Regions from separate parts of the Paenibacillus sp. ALE2 genome, predicted to be linked through region 2. Evidence: predicted binding sites of a transcription regulator. Region 2 holds the regulator's gene; the other holds the start of a gene.
What was found. The regulator LexA, encoded in region 2, represses DNA repair genes until DNA is damaged. The targets are predictions, from matches to a motif close to CGAACATATGTTCG.
Positions count from the first base shown of each region.

Region 1: recA (recombinase RecA) is a predicted target of LexA. The motif match lies at 1,906-1,919, and genes of this name have one in related genera.

Region 1 covers NZ_CM134213.1:5,078,217-5,085,823, forward strand. The annotation lists gene ACXHJ1_RS21695 (regulatory protein RecX) at 1-564, opposite strand, end outside; gene recA (recombinase RecA) at 775-1,836, opposite strand; gene ACXHJ1_RS21705 (competence/damage-inducible protein A) at 2,062-3,330, opposite strand; gene pgsA (CDP-diacylglycerol--glycerol-3-phosphate 3-phosphatidyltransferase) at 3,426-4,013, opposite strand; gene ACXHJ1_RS21715 (YajQ family cyclic di-GMP-binding protein) at 4,223-4,714, opposite strand; gene ACXHJ1_RS21720 (hypothetical protein) at 4,860-5,024, opposite strand; gene ACXHJ1_RS21725 (helix-turn-helix domain-containing protein) at 5,109-6,203, opposite strand; gene ACXHJ1_RS21730 (DUF3388 domain-containing protein) at 6,234-7,007, opposite strand; gene ACXHJ1_RS21735 (DUF3243 domain-containing protein) at 7,237-7,491, opposite strand; gene ymfI (elongation factor P 5-aminopentanone reductase) at 7,594-7,607, opposite strand, start outside.
Region 2 covers NZ_CM134213.1:4,201,306-4,208,912, forward strand. The annotation lists gene ACXHJ1_RS18405 (helix-turn-helix transcriptional regulator) at 1-155, shown strand, start outside; gene ACXHJ1_RS18410 (SDR family NAD(P)-dependent oxidoreductase) at 870-1,748, opposite strand; gene ACXHJ1_RS18415 (MarR family winged helix-turn-helix transcriptional regulator) at 1,903-2,376, shown strand; gene ACXHJ1_RS18420 (hypothetical protein) at 2,538-3,020, shown strand; gene ACXHJ1_RS18425 (DUF2798 domain-containing protein) at 3,479-3,979, shown strand; gene ACXHJ1_RS18430 (hypothetical protein) at 4,166-4,306, opposite strand; gene ACXHJ1_RS18435 (hypothetical protein) at 4,348-4,512, opposite strand; gene lexA (transcriptional repressor LexA) at 4,934-5,560, opposite strand; gene ACXHJ1_RS18445 (LysM peptidoglycan-binding domain-containing protein) at 5,750-6,118, shown strand; gene ACXHJ1_RS18450 (DUF896 domain-containing protein) at 6,227-6,433, shown strand; gene ACXHJ1_RS18455 (hypothetical protein) at 6,551-7,060, shown strand; gene ACXHJ1_RS18460 (HAD family hydrolase) at 7,217-7,607, shown strand, end outside.

The sequences.
Region 1 (7,607 bases), 880 kb from region 2:
CAATGCACTCTCCCACTCCTCATTGTCAGTGATCTCACCTAATGCTTCCCCGATAGAGGCTTTAGAGATGCCCTTCTGACGAAGTTCTTGTCTGATCCACATCTTACCCTTACGTCGGCTTGTTATACGCTGTCTTGCCCACTGACGGGCGTATAAATCATCATCTACAAGCTTCTCCCGTTGCAATCGCACCAATATCTCATCAATAACAGTCTGATCCACTTCCTTTTGCGCTAAACGCTGGGCAATTTCCTGACGTGTACGAGGCTTTTGCCCCAAATAGCGCAGCGCATGTACATAAGCCTGTTGTTTTTCATCTGCCAGAACGATATCTTCTAGTTCTTTTTTGACGAATGACGTTCCTTTGAACATGTTGTACTTGATCATTACATCTTCCAATACAGACAGTGAATATGGACCAAAATGAATGATGTATCTTCCACGGTTGCGTCTCTGCCCCTGCTCCACTCTAGTAATCATCAATTCCTCATGATCTGGAAAAAGAGAAATCCCTTGCTGTTTATCTTCTTCCGAAGTGTATTCATCTTTATCGTCCAACTGCACTATGTTTCCCTCACTTTGAAATTCACGAAAGCAGCCTATGATCACCTGCTACGCAAAAGTTAGATTCTGCTGACAAAGCAGACTGTATTTGATGCAAAAATGCCCTGCACAACTGTGCAGGGCATCAGAATTATGCTATTCAAACGGACTGTACCATAATCCCTAGGCTACAGTTCACATGACAGATCAAAAGCGAAGTCTCAGGCAAGCTTATTCAAGCTCCAGCAATTCCTGTTCTTCCTTGGCCTCCTGCGCTAACTCTTCTTCTGTCGGTGGAGCAATTGTTGTAATCAAATTACTGGCCACCCGGATTTTTTGCTCGATCGTACTAGCAATGTTCGGATTTTCCTTCAAAAATTGCTTTGCATTCTCACGTCCCTGACCAAGGCGCTCGCCTTCGTAGGAATACCAAGCTCCGCTCTTGTCGACAATGTCATGCTCCGTGCCGATGTCAATCAAGCTTCCTTCTTTGGAAATACCCTCACCGTACATAATATCCACTTCGGCCTGACGGAAAGGAGGCGCAACTTTGTTCTTCACGACTTTAATACGTGTGCGGTTACCCACGATGTCGTTACCCATTTTCAAGCTTTCGATACGACGAACATCCAAACGTACCGTAGAGTAAAACTTCAAAGCACGTCCACCTGGTGTAGTTTCAGGGTTACCGAACATAACACCTACTTTTTCACGGAGCTGGTTGATAAAGATAGCAATGGTTTTCGATTTATTAATGGCTCCAGACAGCTTACGTAATGCCTGTGACATCAAACGCGCTTGAAGACCGACATGGGAATCTCCCATTTCGCCTTCAATCTCTGCCTTCGGTACAAGTGCCGCTACAGAGTCTATGACGATAATATCCACTGCCCCACTACGCACAAGAGCTTCGGCAATCTCCAATGCCTGCTCACCTGTATCTGGTTGCGATAGTAACAACTCATCAATATTGACACCCAGCTTGCTCGCATACGACGGATCAAGCGCATGCTCGGCATCGATAAAGGCGGCTTGTCCGCCTGTTTTTTGCACCTCTGCGATAGCATGAAGAGCTACTGTCGTTTTACCGGATGATTCCGGTCCATATACTTCAATAATCCGGCCTCTTGGAAAGCCGCCCGTTCCTAACGCAATATCCAAAGCAATCGAACCACTGGGGATTGTTTCCACTTGCATGTGGGTAGACTCACCCAACTTCATAATGGAACCTTTACCAAATTGCTTTTCTATTTGACGGAGCGCCATATCCAGCGCAGCACGACGATCTGACAATAAACTCACATCCTTCATTGTTTGTACTTTAATAATACCTTGTTTTGACACGCTTGCCAAGCATTTTTTCGAACATACATTCGTTTTTTTATTTCCCACAACTCTCTTCTATAATTAAACCTTTCTCATAAAACGAAAAAAGAACCGCTGGCAAAAAGCTTTGCAACGGTTCTTCCGATAAGGAGATTATATCATGAATATCTATCTAAAACAACTCATCGATAATTAAGAGAGTTTCTCGTTCTCTACCAATCGACGCCACAATCTGTACAAGATAGCTTTGACGGATCGCAAGCGAATGGTCTCACGGTTACCGCTTAAATTTAGCTCATATACCTCCGTTTCCTTGTCACGCTGAGCAATACCAATATACACCAGACCGACTGGCTTCCGCTCGGAATATCCGGGCCCAGCTACACCAGTAACGGAAAGTCCGAAATCACTGTCCATAATCATTCTTGCCTGCTCTGCAAGCACAAGGGCTACTTCCTTACTCACTGCGCCTGGCGCATGATCGCCTTCCAAATAATCATAGGGCACATTGAGCAATTTCATCTTCATTTCATTGGAATAACACACGATGCCACCTTGAAACATAACAGCACTGCCAGGTATAGAAGTGATGTGTTCCATCAGCATACCGCCTGTACAGCTTTCCGCCGCACTCACAGTGAGTCCGCGTTTGGCCATTAAATCTACAATCACCTTCTCCAGCGTAACATCTTCACTTGCATACATATATTCGGAAAGACGTTGCTGAATTTGTACTTCCGTAGCCGTTAGCTTAATTAAAGCTTCACTCTCACTGGCCGCCTTGGTGGATATACGGATCGTAACTTCCCCTTCCTTGGCATAAGGAGCAATCGTGGGGTCCGTCTGGGATTGGATCAGATCTAGCAAGCGAGTTTCAAGAGCTGACTCACCGATCCCTGCAAATTTTAGCATTTTCGAATAAATTGGCATCTCCTCACCGCTCAATGCCTGCTGAAGCAACCATGGTTTAGCATGATTTGCAAACATAGGTTTAAGCTCCTTAGGCGGTCCGGGCAAAACCACATAAAATTTACCGTCCTGTGCAATCGCATCCCCTATAGCTAAACCTGTCTCATTTTCAAGCGGAGTGGCTCCTTCAATAGAAAGCGCCTGCCGGCGGTTATTCTCGGTCATTTCGACCCCGCGGTTCCGGAAAAACTGATCAAGCTTGTCCATGGCAAGACGATCTATCTGCAATTTCCGCCCCAATACAGCCGCTATCGCATCTTTTGTCAAATCGTCCTGAGTTGGTCCCAGCCCACCAGAAAACAAAATAATATCCGCACGCTTCTGAGCAAGTCGTACCGCTTCCTGAAGTCGATCCATGTTATCGCCAACTACAGTCTGAAAATATACATCAATGCCGATTGTAGCTAGCTCTTGTGATAAATATTGGGCATTTGTATTTACTATTTGTCCAAGTAATAACTCTGTTCCTACTGCAATAATTTCAGCTTTCATCAATTCGTCCTCCTATGATGCGTATATTGTGGGAATTATGTAAAGAAACAGCAATAAGTTAAGTCCCTATTGCTGTTTCCATAAGATTTATCCTGTTACACTTTAGAGGAGCTCAGCAAATGGATATTCTTTACAAAGTAATCAATACCCGAATAAATGGTGATTAACACAGCTGCCCATATCGCTATTAAATCAAACGGAATACCCAGAAAAACAAACGGGAAATTATTAATGAGCAGTGCTACAATAGCAACGATCTGGATGATCGTCTTTAATTTCCCCCAATTGCTTGCAGCAACCACAGAGCCATCCAATAAAGCGATCTGTCTTAGACCCGTAACCGCAAACTCACGACTGACAATCACAACAACAACCCATGAATCGATTTTTCCCATTTCTACCAAAGAAACCAAAATAGCAGTTACCAACAGCTTATCAGCAAGGGGGTCCAACAGCTTGCCCAAATTGGTGACCATATTATTTTTACGAGCCAAATATCCGTCAAGGCCGTCTGTGCTGGCTGCTACAAGGAAAATAATAGCCGCAATCAGCTGATTATACGGCAGCTTGAAAGCACCGATCTCAATCGGTGGCGGATAAAAATCAAAATCCACCAGCAAAGCCAGCATCATCACCGGGATAAGGCAAATCCGCGTTATTGTAATTCTGTTGGGTAAATTCACAACACACTCTCCCCTGATTATCGTACTTGATTACAAATGGCAGCTTTCGGATTGAAATCAATCCTATGTAAAATCGCTTTCGACGAGCGTTATACACCTTAATGTCTGCATTTTCGTTACAAGTATAATATGGCGCAAAACGCATGTCAAAATAACCTGCTGCACATCAAGCAACGTTTAGTCCTACAAAATCTATGAGAGAAAACGGCTTATTTCATGTTTGTAAATTGAAGCTCCAACGGCAGATCAGCTTTCCGCAGCAATTGAATAATGGCCTGTAGGTCATCCCTATTTTTTCCAGTTACTCGAATTTGATCACCTTGAATCTGACTTTTCACTTTTAGCTTGGAATCCCGAATAAGGATATTAATTTTTTTGGCGTTATCCTGATCAATTCCCTGCTTAAGAGAAAGACGCTGACGCACTGAACCTAAAGAGGCTGGTTCTAATTTTCCAAATTCCACATTTTTAAGGGATAAACCTCGTTTGACCATTTTAGATTGCAAAATATCAATCACCGCATTAAGCTTGTATTCATCTTCCGATGCAATCGTAAGAGCATCTTTCTCAAGCTTGAGGCTACTTTTGCTCCCCTTGAAATCAAATCTTGTTTCAATTTCACGCTCCGTCTGATGAACCGCATTTGTTAACTCCTGCATATCCATTTTGGAGACGATATCAAATGAATTTTCTGAAGCCATCGTTTCACTTTCCTTTCCACAACAAAGTTCAATATCTAATTATAGGCTAGTCATTTATAAAAATCCAATAATCCGTTCACTAAAAAGGCGTTCTTGCCAGTTCCCCGACAAAAACGCCTTTATTTACAATTACAGTTTAACATTTCTAATAGTGACTTCGTGTTGGATTTCTAAACATATCCAAAATTCCAAGCACAATGTGAGCAAGACCAAAGCCTAATATGCCATAGCCCCATGCATTCGGTGTTAGATAATAGCCCAGTAAACTGACAATAATCCCGAGCCCAGTCACAATCCAGCTGACGGTCATAACGTATACACCTCACTTTGCGGAAAATGAAATGACTGACTTTCCAAGAATTACAGTCATTAGTATTTCCCCGCAACAAGGCATTTATTCACCATCAGTAGTTGTACTAGAATCTGTCCCACTTTGTGTAGTATCCGTACTACCATTTGTCGTCGTATCCGTTGAACCCGTCACCCCAGTACTCGCTCCAGTGGAAGAAGCTTCCCCTTGCTGTATCAACACCCGAGTCGTCGATTTATTATCGGTTATCGGTTGGCCGGCGACGGAAATATCCGTGGCAGAAGACCGTCCTGATTTGATATATAAGCCTTCTGGACCGATATCGAAAGACATGGCATCTCCACTTTTAGTCATACCATAGCTCAGCTTTTCTCCACGGGAATTTTGTCCCTTGTACACCTCAAGCCAGCTTTCGCCCGTTGCTTTAATATCAACCTTGACCGTGGCCCCCGTTGCACTGGAGACTTTGAAGATCGTCGTCTTGCCTTGCTTACCATCCTGAGCCACAGTTACTCCCTGCGCTGGCGTAGTCGTATCCGGCTGCTGACCAGGATTTGGAGTAGTCGCATCTGTAGTTCCCGTACCACCTGGCTGGGTTTCCCCGTTTTTTCCCGTATCAGGGGTCTGCCCGCCAGCACCATTTGGTGCCGTTGTCTGACCATTATTCGGTGTCGTAGTTGTATTTGGAGTAGACGTGTTTGGTGTCGTACTTGGCGTTGTGTTAGGTGTTGTACTTGGTGTACTTGGTGTTGTAATCGGCGTTGTATTTTCTGCTGTTTTTGGAGTGGAATGGTTGTTACTCACCCAATAAGCATAAATAACCCCAACAATGAGAACTAGAAAAAGCCACATTAACGCTGTAGGCAACCATTTAAGATTCCCAATCGTCGCGGGACGGCTGGAGCGTTTTTGTGTAACAGGCTCCATGACTGCTTCCGGTTCAGGTTCAGGCACATTGCTTTGGTGCCCTTCCAGAAGCTCATCGGGATTCAACCCAACCGTTTCGGCGTATGTTTTAATAAAAGCTCTGACATAAAAGCTTCCCGGCAGCACTTTGTAATCGCCCGTCTCAATGGCTTCCAGATAACGTTTGCGTATCTTCGTCATTTCCTGAACATCGTCAAGGCTCAATCCTTTTTGCAGCCGGGCCTCCTTTAATTGCTGACCCAGTTCTGACATGTCATCATCTCCTTGTGTAATTACACTTATTTAAAGATCTTCTGTATAACTGGCTGTAAAGGTATCATAAATAATTTCCTCAGCCGGATTATTGCGAAGTTCAATAATGATATTGAAATCGTCAAAGCTGTATCCCGATTCACGCACAAATACATCAGGATGCTCAATCACTTTGGTACTTGGCATGCTCATAATTTCCTGAAGCAGGTGATAATGTCTTTCATTGGATCGAATGGTACTCACAATGCCGTCAATAATAAACACATTGTTGGGATTCATTTCTTCCTCAGAAAGCTGACTGCGTACCGTCTGTCGTAATAACGTCGACGACACAAAAGTCCAACGCTTCATTGCACATACACTACTGGCAATAATGGATTCCGTTTTACCAACACGCGGCATTCCGCGAAGACCGATTACCTGATTGCCATCCCTCTTTAATACTTCACCCAAAAAATCGACCAGCAACCCAAGCTCATCACGTGTAAAACGGAAAGTTTTACGATCATCCGAATCCCGATCGATGTAACGGCCGTGTCTTACTGCCAATATATCGACCAGTCTCGGAGCACGTAAGGCCGTGACTGTAATGTTGCTGGCTTTTTTCAACGTATCTCCGAGAATGCGTATTTTCTCGTCATCGTCTGTTTCGAGAAGCATCCCCCGTCTTTCGCCTTCAACACCGTTAATCGTCAGTATATTAACCCCCAGAATACCAAGCATGGAAGCAATGTCCCCCAGCAGTCCGGGTCGATTTTTATGTATCTTGTATTCCATGTACCACTGTTTTGTCTCTTCCGTCACGTTAGCACCTCATTCACATTCAAACCGTCAACAATGCCAAATCAAAGCCTTATTGTATCATAAGATAGCATCATTCGACAAAACCCAATTATTGAAATTCGATAGGCTACAGTGTGTTGTAAGCCTCAATCACGTTTATGATATATAAATTACAATGGAATTACAAGAACAGCTCTGTAACCATTACAGAAAAGCCCCCCAAAAGGGAGCTTTTCATGTTGGTTCCTACTTATGCGTTGCTCTTAGCTAATTTAACCATTAGCCGGGCGATGGTGTGACGTTCGTCCTCATCGGCAACTCCCCACAGTTCTTTCAGTGCGCGGTTGGAATGGTTAGCTGGATCGACCTTCTCATCCAGAAAATCACCGATTTCGTAAGCAAGCTCCGCAATGGTATCTTGACTGATTCCCAGCTTCTCTGCTTGCTCTACACGCTGACCAAGGAACTTTTTCCAAACATCAAAATTCTGAACAACTGTTGACATACTTAAATCCTCCTTAGATGATTCAGATTTAAAATCAACAGTTGTAATATGCTCTTCACAGACGCTTACTATACTGGTGGATTCCTCCAAGCGCTGTTTTCCTTACGTCACCCATC
Region 2 (7,607 bases):
TAAACAATGAAACATATTTCATAAACTGTACAGGTCTCTTTGCACATTTCCAAGCATATGCGTCTCCAGAGACCAGAGAAGAGTATTTTAAACTATTAGAAAAGGTGTGGTTAGACAATGTTGAAAAAAATGGCACTGTTAATCGTTGCGAGTAGCTTTTTATTTTTTATAACTGGTCCCGTCCTGACGCAACATATTCAGATCCTTGTACAAATTGGAGGTGCTTAAGCACAAAACTCTGCTAGCCTTATGGTTAGCAGAGTTTTTTAGTTAAAGGAATTGTTACACTACGCGCCGAATGAGTCACTGAAGTGATCAGTTTTGAAGCATACATATAAATATTTTGATGGCACAAAGTTACTTCGACACACTTAGAATAGTAGATTTATTATGTAATCATTCCAATATTCTGAGAGGGGATATTATTACTGGTGATGAAACTGCAGAAGCAAATGGGAGAATAGACTACAATAAATAGATTACTATAGAGAAATTAATATATTGTATGAAGCGACAAGAGTGACACAAGGCATACCGTAATCATAGTGAAGCTGGGGCCGTGACCCAAAAGATCGTGTTACGCCGCCTGGAGTGTAAATAGGTACTGTATGGAACACTGAGCCTCAGATTAAGCTGAGGCTTATTTTTATGTGGACCAATTTACGAACTTATCAGTGTGACTGATAACGCGTGGGCTATCAACGTTATAAAGAACGAAATCACAAAGCTGAATGGGTTCGCTGCTGCTTTTTGGTGACTCATTCCGTTCATTGATTTAGCAAAAGATATGCTTGTATGTAGTGCGGGGTTTGCGTTATTGATGATTAATGCTTCATTCATTGCCGTCTTATCCCTTCATCAATCATTTCTTATGGAAGGAATCCCTTCTGTTCCAGCAAATCCTCTGTGACCTTCCACAGTTTTTGCTGCATCTTGGGATCTCCTCCAGGTGAGACTGGTTGAATAGATTTCCCAGTTCCGACGTTAAAGTATCCACCTGTTTTTTTATGATATTCCGAATCTACAATTAATCGGGTGATGATATCTGCTCCTCTTCGCGGATCTCCAAGATGAAGGATTTTCAACAATCGTTCTAATAGAGGGGCAAACCAAAGTTCTCGTCCCAATCTGGTAACATTGAATCCTGGATTTAGTGCATTTACGCTGATTCCCGTATCCGACCATCGTCTTGCCAGTTCAGCAGTGAACATAATATTCAATAATTTGGTCTTTCCATAGATGGGCGATGAGCCACGAGCGGTAAAGGCAGTTGTATCCGTTAAATCCTCGGGGAGCTTCAAAACTCCATGATGGCGTGAAGCTTCGGAGGCAACATTGACAACTCTGGCCTTGCCTACGTTCTGCAGGCACGGTTTTAGTGTATATGTTAACAGCCACGGCGATAAATAATTTATAGCAACCATTTCAGGAAACCCCTCGGGAGTGACGCGTTGCTCAAAAGCATGGATACCCGCATTGTTTAACAGCACATCAATATTAGAGTATGCGGCGGCTATCTCATCCCCGATTCGTTTAACATCCTTCAGTACCGATAAATCTCCATAAAAAAAGTCAACCTTCGCTGATGGGCTAACCAGCTCAATCTGTTTTCTTGTAGCTTCAGCACGTTCCCTACTCCTGGCAGTCAAAACAAGGTCAAAGCAGCCGCGTTTTCCCAATTCAACTGCGACTAGTTGTCCAAGACCACTGGTGGCACCTGTTATGACAACAGTAGTATTTTTAGACATCGTCATTTCTCCTTCATGTGTTACAATTTTATTGGAGTAGCCAATTCGGTGAGTTAGCATATTTGATTTACATATGTCCACTATAATAATTTGGTTGATATATGTCAATCAAATTTGACTTGTGGTTTTTTGAACGAGAGAAAGGTGATTGAAGATGAAATATAATGAAGTTAAAAATGAACCAAGGGAGAAATTGGAGATTGAGTTGGGCGAGCAGCTTAACGCACTTATCAGCGCTTCACACGCCCTGAATGTCAGAGCTGCTGCGAAATTTGACTCTTCCTTACAACCTGCCGCCTTCCATATTGTTCGTTGGCTGTATTCTTATGGCCCAACAAATGCCGCCACTTTAGCGGAATCAACTGCGATGGATCGAAGTTCAGTGAGTCGTCTTGTCAAACAGCTTGAGTCTTTGGGGTATTTGAACAGAGAGGCCTCCCGAAGTGATGGACGAGGAATTGTATTATCTCTTACTGAGCATGGACAGCAAAAATTAATTGATGTGCTTAAGGAGAAAGAGTCCGTTTTCTATGAACGAATTTCGGACTGGGAAGATGCTGAGCTTCATAATTTTAACCAAATGCTTAGGCAATTTAATGGACTCCATCGCCACGGAACACAACCTTAAGAAGTGACCCGCATGTAAGGAGTTTGGATATAGAGTAGAAGTGGATAATGAAATCTACCCGAATGTGTATTTTTTATGTCAGACAAAGCTCCCCTTACTTTGACAATCAATAAGCCGTATGTTTATGGATGAAGATAAATAGGAAGGAAAGGATGAAAATAATGAGTATGAAATTAGGAAGGAAAACTACTTTATGTTTCTCCACAATTGCTCTCTTATTTTCAGTTTTGTCCCCGCTATCAGCCTCGGCAGATGTAGCAAGCGTCACCCATGACACCTATACAAACTCTTTAAATCAGGAATTAGTTTCATCTCAATTAGTAATTTTTAAAGATGACACAGCATATACAGATGTATCTATTGTCGGGAAAAGAGTGAAATTTTCGATTAGTGGTTTAGAAAACCCGTTTAACACTAATTATTACAATCGATTAGTCTGGACTAGTACTGATGAAGAACCAAATATAAAAAATATTCTGACAGTAAAAGTTGCGCCAAAGACAGGGTCGCTTTACAGTTCCAGCAACTATGAAAACCTTTCACTGATAAAACAAAAAATCGATTCTGACTCACCTGTATATGGATGGATTCAACTAGAATCCAAAGAGTGGGTTAAAGCAGGATCAGCTATAATCAAATATTAGAAAATTCCTAATGTGCAGTATAAGTAAATACTGTAAATAAGCGAAATCCCCGCCGACCAGCTAAGGTAGTGGGGATTTTTCAATATAAAATAAGACTTCATCAACTATTGACAGAGTCTTTTAGAGAATTGTTGAAAGTAGTGTTGTTCTTAAGAAGGGAAAAGTGTTTCGAAATCTGGAAAACCGCCATCACTAAGCCAACGGGTAGGGCCTTCAAAACTTCCATCGAGTGTAGCGGTAGCATAATCTCCATTGGAGCCATACAAAGTAATAGAGATATTTTTTATTATTTGTATTTAATGTTATACATGTGTAATGGGTTTGTACATAGTTCACTAGTTCTGAAGAATATTCCTTACTTGTCTTTGTCTGTTACGATATGTTCATAAAAAGTTCACTTACATGAAAATTTGGTTGCAGCTAAAATAATCACATCCAAAAATGAAAGGTTGAATTAAATGCCAACAACTAAAAAGGAAAGCTTTTACTTTGGGGTTATTATGTGTTTTGGAATGGTCGTTATTATGACCTTCTATAATCTTTTGATTAACGGATTGATTGGAAAAATTAGCTTGATTACCATTGCTGTTGAATTTCTAATTGGATTTATTATAGCGCTCATATTAGATTTATATATCGTGGGTCCTGTAGCAAAAAAAGTTGCTTTAAGCCTACCTTTTGATAAATCCAAAAAAATATTTTTAATTATCACGATTTCAACATGTATGGTGTTCGGAATGGCCTGTTCTATGTCTTTCTACGGTTTATTAACTTCAATTCTAAGTCAGGGTATTGGCGATCATTCATTATTTGAAGCATATTTAGAAATTTTTATAAAGAACTTTGTTTTGGCCTATCCATTACAATTATTGGTTATGGGTCCTGTTGTTCGAGCCTTGTTTATAAAATTTATAAAGAAAAGCGGGCAAGTGGGACCTTATAAAAAAGTATTAAATTAAATAATAGAGCAAATCCATTGCAGCAATGTTAAGCTAATGAATGGTTTTACAGCTAGAAATGCTTAAGTTATGAAAATCGGATACAAGTCTGAGGAAGCTATAACTGGCGGGATTGGTAGTTTGGTGTATTATTTAACACAAAAAAAGCAGGAAGAATTCTTCCTGCTTTTTGCTTGAAAATAATTATTAACGTCTGCGTTGTCCATCATTCACGCTAAACAGATTAACAGCCAGTGCGTTACCTCTTGCACGCGCATTGGCTCTTTGGTTGGAACGGATGTTTAATCTTCTTCTTCTCAATTCACGGTTGCTGTGTCTTCTGCTCATAATATCACCTCCCTTCAAAGAAATGAAGGTACGGTTAAATCTTAATGATGTTTATGCTTACGCTTGGAAATTTTGATATTTAATGCGTTAGTTGCGAGTGCATTTCCGCTTCCTGTTTTAGCAGCTGCGGCTTGAAAGACTTTAACGACCAGATATCTGTTTTTCCCGATGCGATGCTTATACGTTTTAACTCTATTTCTGATCATCTGCATAACTCCTTTGCTTTAGGTCTGCTATATACATATGTCAATTGTGCTAGTAATGTATCAGCATAAATCTACTAAAGACAAAAAGAAGCTAGTACCTATGTTCCTAAATGTTTAACAAAAAAAGCTCATGCTAGCCTGCGTTCGCCTTCCCAACTTTACGTTATAGAGGAAGGTCACCGTAGGTTCATATGTGTCAAATTTCCATTTGTTTAGCTAATAAAAGTAAACAGTTCGAGATCAGAGTGGAACTATCTCGGATAATGGGGCGGATATAATAGTAGAGACAATATAGGTTGCTGAAAAGGAAAGAATAGTTGGAGACACATACATAGTAAACATAATAACAATATAAAACCGGCTCGCCTAGGCGGCCGGTTTTATATTCGTGGTAGTATAACGGGGAAGAAAGCACGATAAATCAGTGGAAGTCCCGGAAGAGTCCAACAACCTTGCCCAATATGCTGACGTGTGTCAGTCGAAGTGGCTCAAAGGCTGGATTTTCAGGTTGAAGCCGGATATGATCTTTTTCTTTGTAAAAGGTTTTAACTGTAGCCTCGTCTTCATCTGTCATAGCTACTACAATGTCTCCGTTATCAGCGGTCTGCTGCTGACGCACGATTACATAGTCTCCGTTAGCAATACCAGCTTCAATCATGCTTTCGCCTACAACAGATAACATGAATATTTTATCCTCACCAACAAAGTGTTGGGGAAGAGGAAAGTAATCTTCAATATTTTCTGTCGCCGTAATAGGAAGACCAGCGGTTACTTTGCCGACAACGGGAACACGACTAATGGAGTAATTAATCAAGTTGCTGTTATCCGATTCGTCTTGACCGAGTAATTCAATAGCCCGTGGTTTCGTAGGATCGCGGCGAATGAGTCCTTTTTTCTCCAAACGATCCAAATGACCGTGAACCGTAGAACTGGAGGCCAATCCGACTGCCTCGCCTATTTCGCGCACAGAAGGGGGGTATCCCTTTAGACGCACTTCATTGCGGATAAATTCAAGAATGGCCTGCTGGCGGCTCGAAATCTTAGACATACCGTATCAACCCCATTTAGTAACGTTTGGGAAAATTATAGCATAGAACCTCCGTTCGTACAAACATAAGTTCTAAATAATCCCTAAAAATATTCACGAACTTTTGTTCTCTTTTCTATTGAACAAAACAAACGTTCGTGTTATATTGTGAAAAACATAAGAACAAACGTTTGGAGGACGCGGCCAATTATGAAATATAGCACTTATCAAAGTATTTTTCCGATGAATTTAGAGAATTTACAGGAGACCCGAAAAGAGGGTAAGGTACGTTTGTTACAGGCTCTTACCAATACTCTTTTACTTAAGCTTCTTATTCTAGTAATTATCGTTTGGGTTGCAGGGGCAGGTGTACTTACGGTTTTCGCAGCACCTCCAGTTTCCAATGAAGAAGTGATTAAGCTGACTGTACAACCTGGAGATACGTTATGGAAGATTGCCGTGAATCATAAACCGGAACGAATGGATACACGGGTATATATTGAAGGAATTGTACGTATTAACGATTTGGAGGATCGGGGGGTGCAGGCAGGTCAGGTACTTAAGCTCCCACCCTTCTGATCTATAAGACTATAGAGCTTGTCAAGGAGCGCAATGAGGGAGCCTTGACAAGCTCTTTTCTACATGTCAAAGTGTATTATATCTTTGCTTTTATGGAGGGGACACAATTTGGATATAGACAGTTTGGTACAGCGCATTAATGAATTAGCGCGCAAAGCAAAAGCCGAAGGATTGACGGAAGAGGAAACCACGGAGCGCGCCAACCTTCGGGAAATTTATTTAGGCAACATTCGCCGTAATTTTCGGCAGCAGCTTGAAACCATTGAATTTGTGGACGATGATACGTCGAAGGGAAATGGCGGGCTGAAGCAATAATGTTGCTAAAGCCTGCGTCATTTGCCTTTTGTTATTAGGTATCTTTCTTGGTATCTATATAGATCAGCTTTAAGGCAATTGTTTTAATGTAATATTTATTGGGAAGGGAATTGAGAGATGGCCCGATCATTTGAAAGAAAAGTACGTAAAAACACAGCGCATTTAAATAAAACGCGTAAGAAACAAGGCATTCAAACCATTAACGGCGCAGGTTCAGCAATGGACATTTTCCGTGGCCGTAATATTACTGTGCCAATCATGCTGGCTGGTCTTGCTGTATTGTACATGCTTATGAGTTACTTTTTGACTAAGACCGGCATGCGGGGAATGGATTGGCTGGTATTTGGCTTGTACTTGATGCTGGCTGTTATCTTCTTCATTCGCCGTCCTTATTTAAAAGTGGGAAAAGATACCCTTTATATGTTAAAAGGTGGCAGAGAACGGCCGATGACGGCAGGGGACATGAAAGCCATCAAAATTGAAAAGGGTTACGTTACAGTTGAAAGAAAAGGGAAGGGCGGTAATTTTATTTTCACAAAATCACTGGGACGCTATGATACAGATGCCATCGCAGAGCGCCTTGAAAAATTTGCACTATCCAATCAGATACAGGTAGATAAGAAATAACCGATTTAGCCTGTAGCTCTGTAAGTAAGGCCGTATGATGTTATTTTTCATATAACATGGTGCGGCCACTTGCTTAATATGGGCACACATAATGATCTGATTCGTGACCAAACAGACAAGCTTACATATACAGTGGAAAGAGAGTGGATAATTCGTATGACGATTCAGGCGATAATGTTTGATCTTGATGATACCCTTCTGTGGGATGAACGTAGTGTAGAAGAGGCATTTGATGCAGCATGTCAAACAGGCTCCCGAGAAACAGGCGCTGATCCGAAAACGCTGGAAGAAGCCGTACGCAAGGAAGCGCGCGCTTTGTATGAATCCTATGAAACCTTTAGTTTTACTCAAATGATTGGCATTAATCCGTTTGAAGGACTGTGGGCGAATTTTACAGCAGGTGAGCAACCTGAATTCCGTCAATTGGAACAGTTGGCTCCTGTTTATCGTAAGGAATCATGGCGCAGAGGGCTTCAGCAACTGGGGATAGATAATGAGGAGTTGGCGGAAAAGTTGGCTGCCCAATTTGCTTCGGAAAGACGTGCAC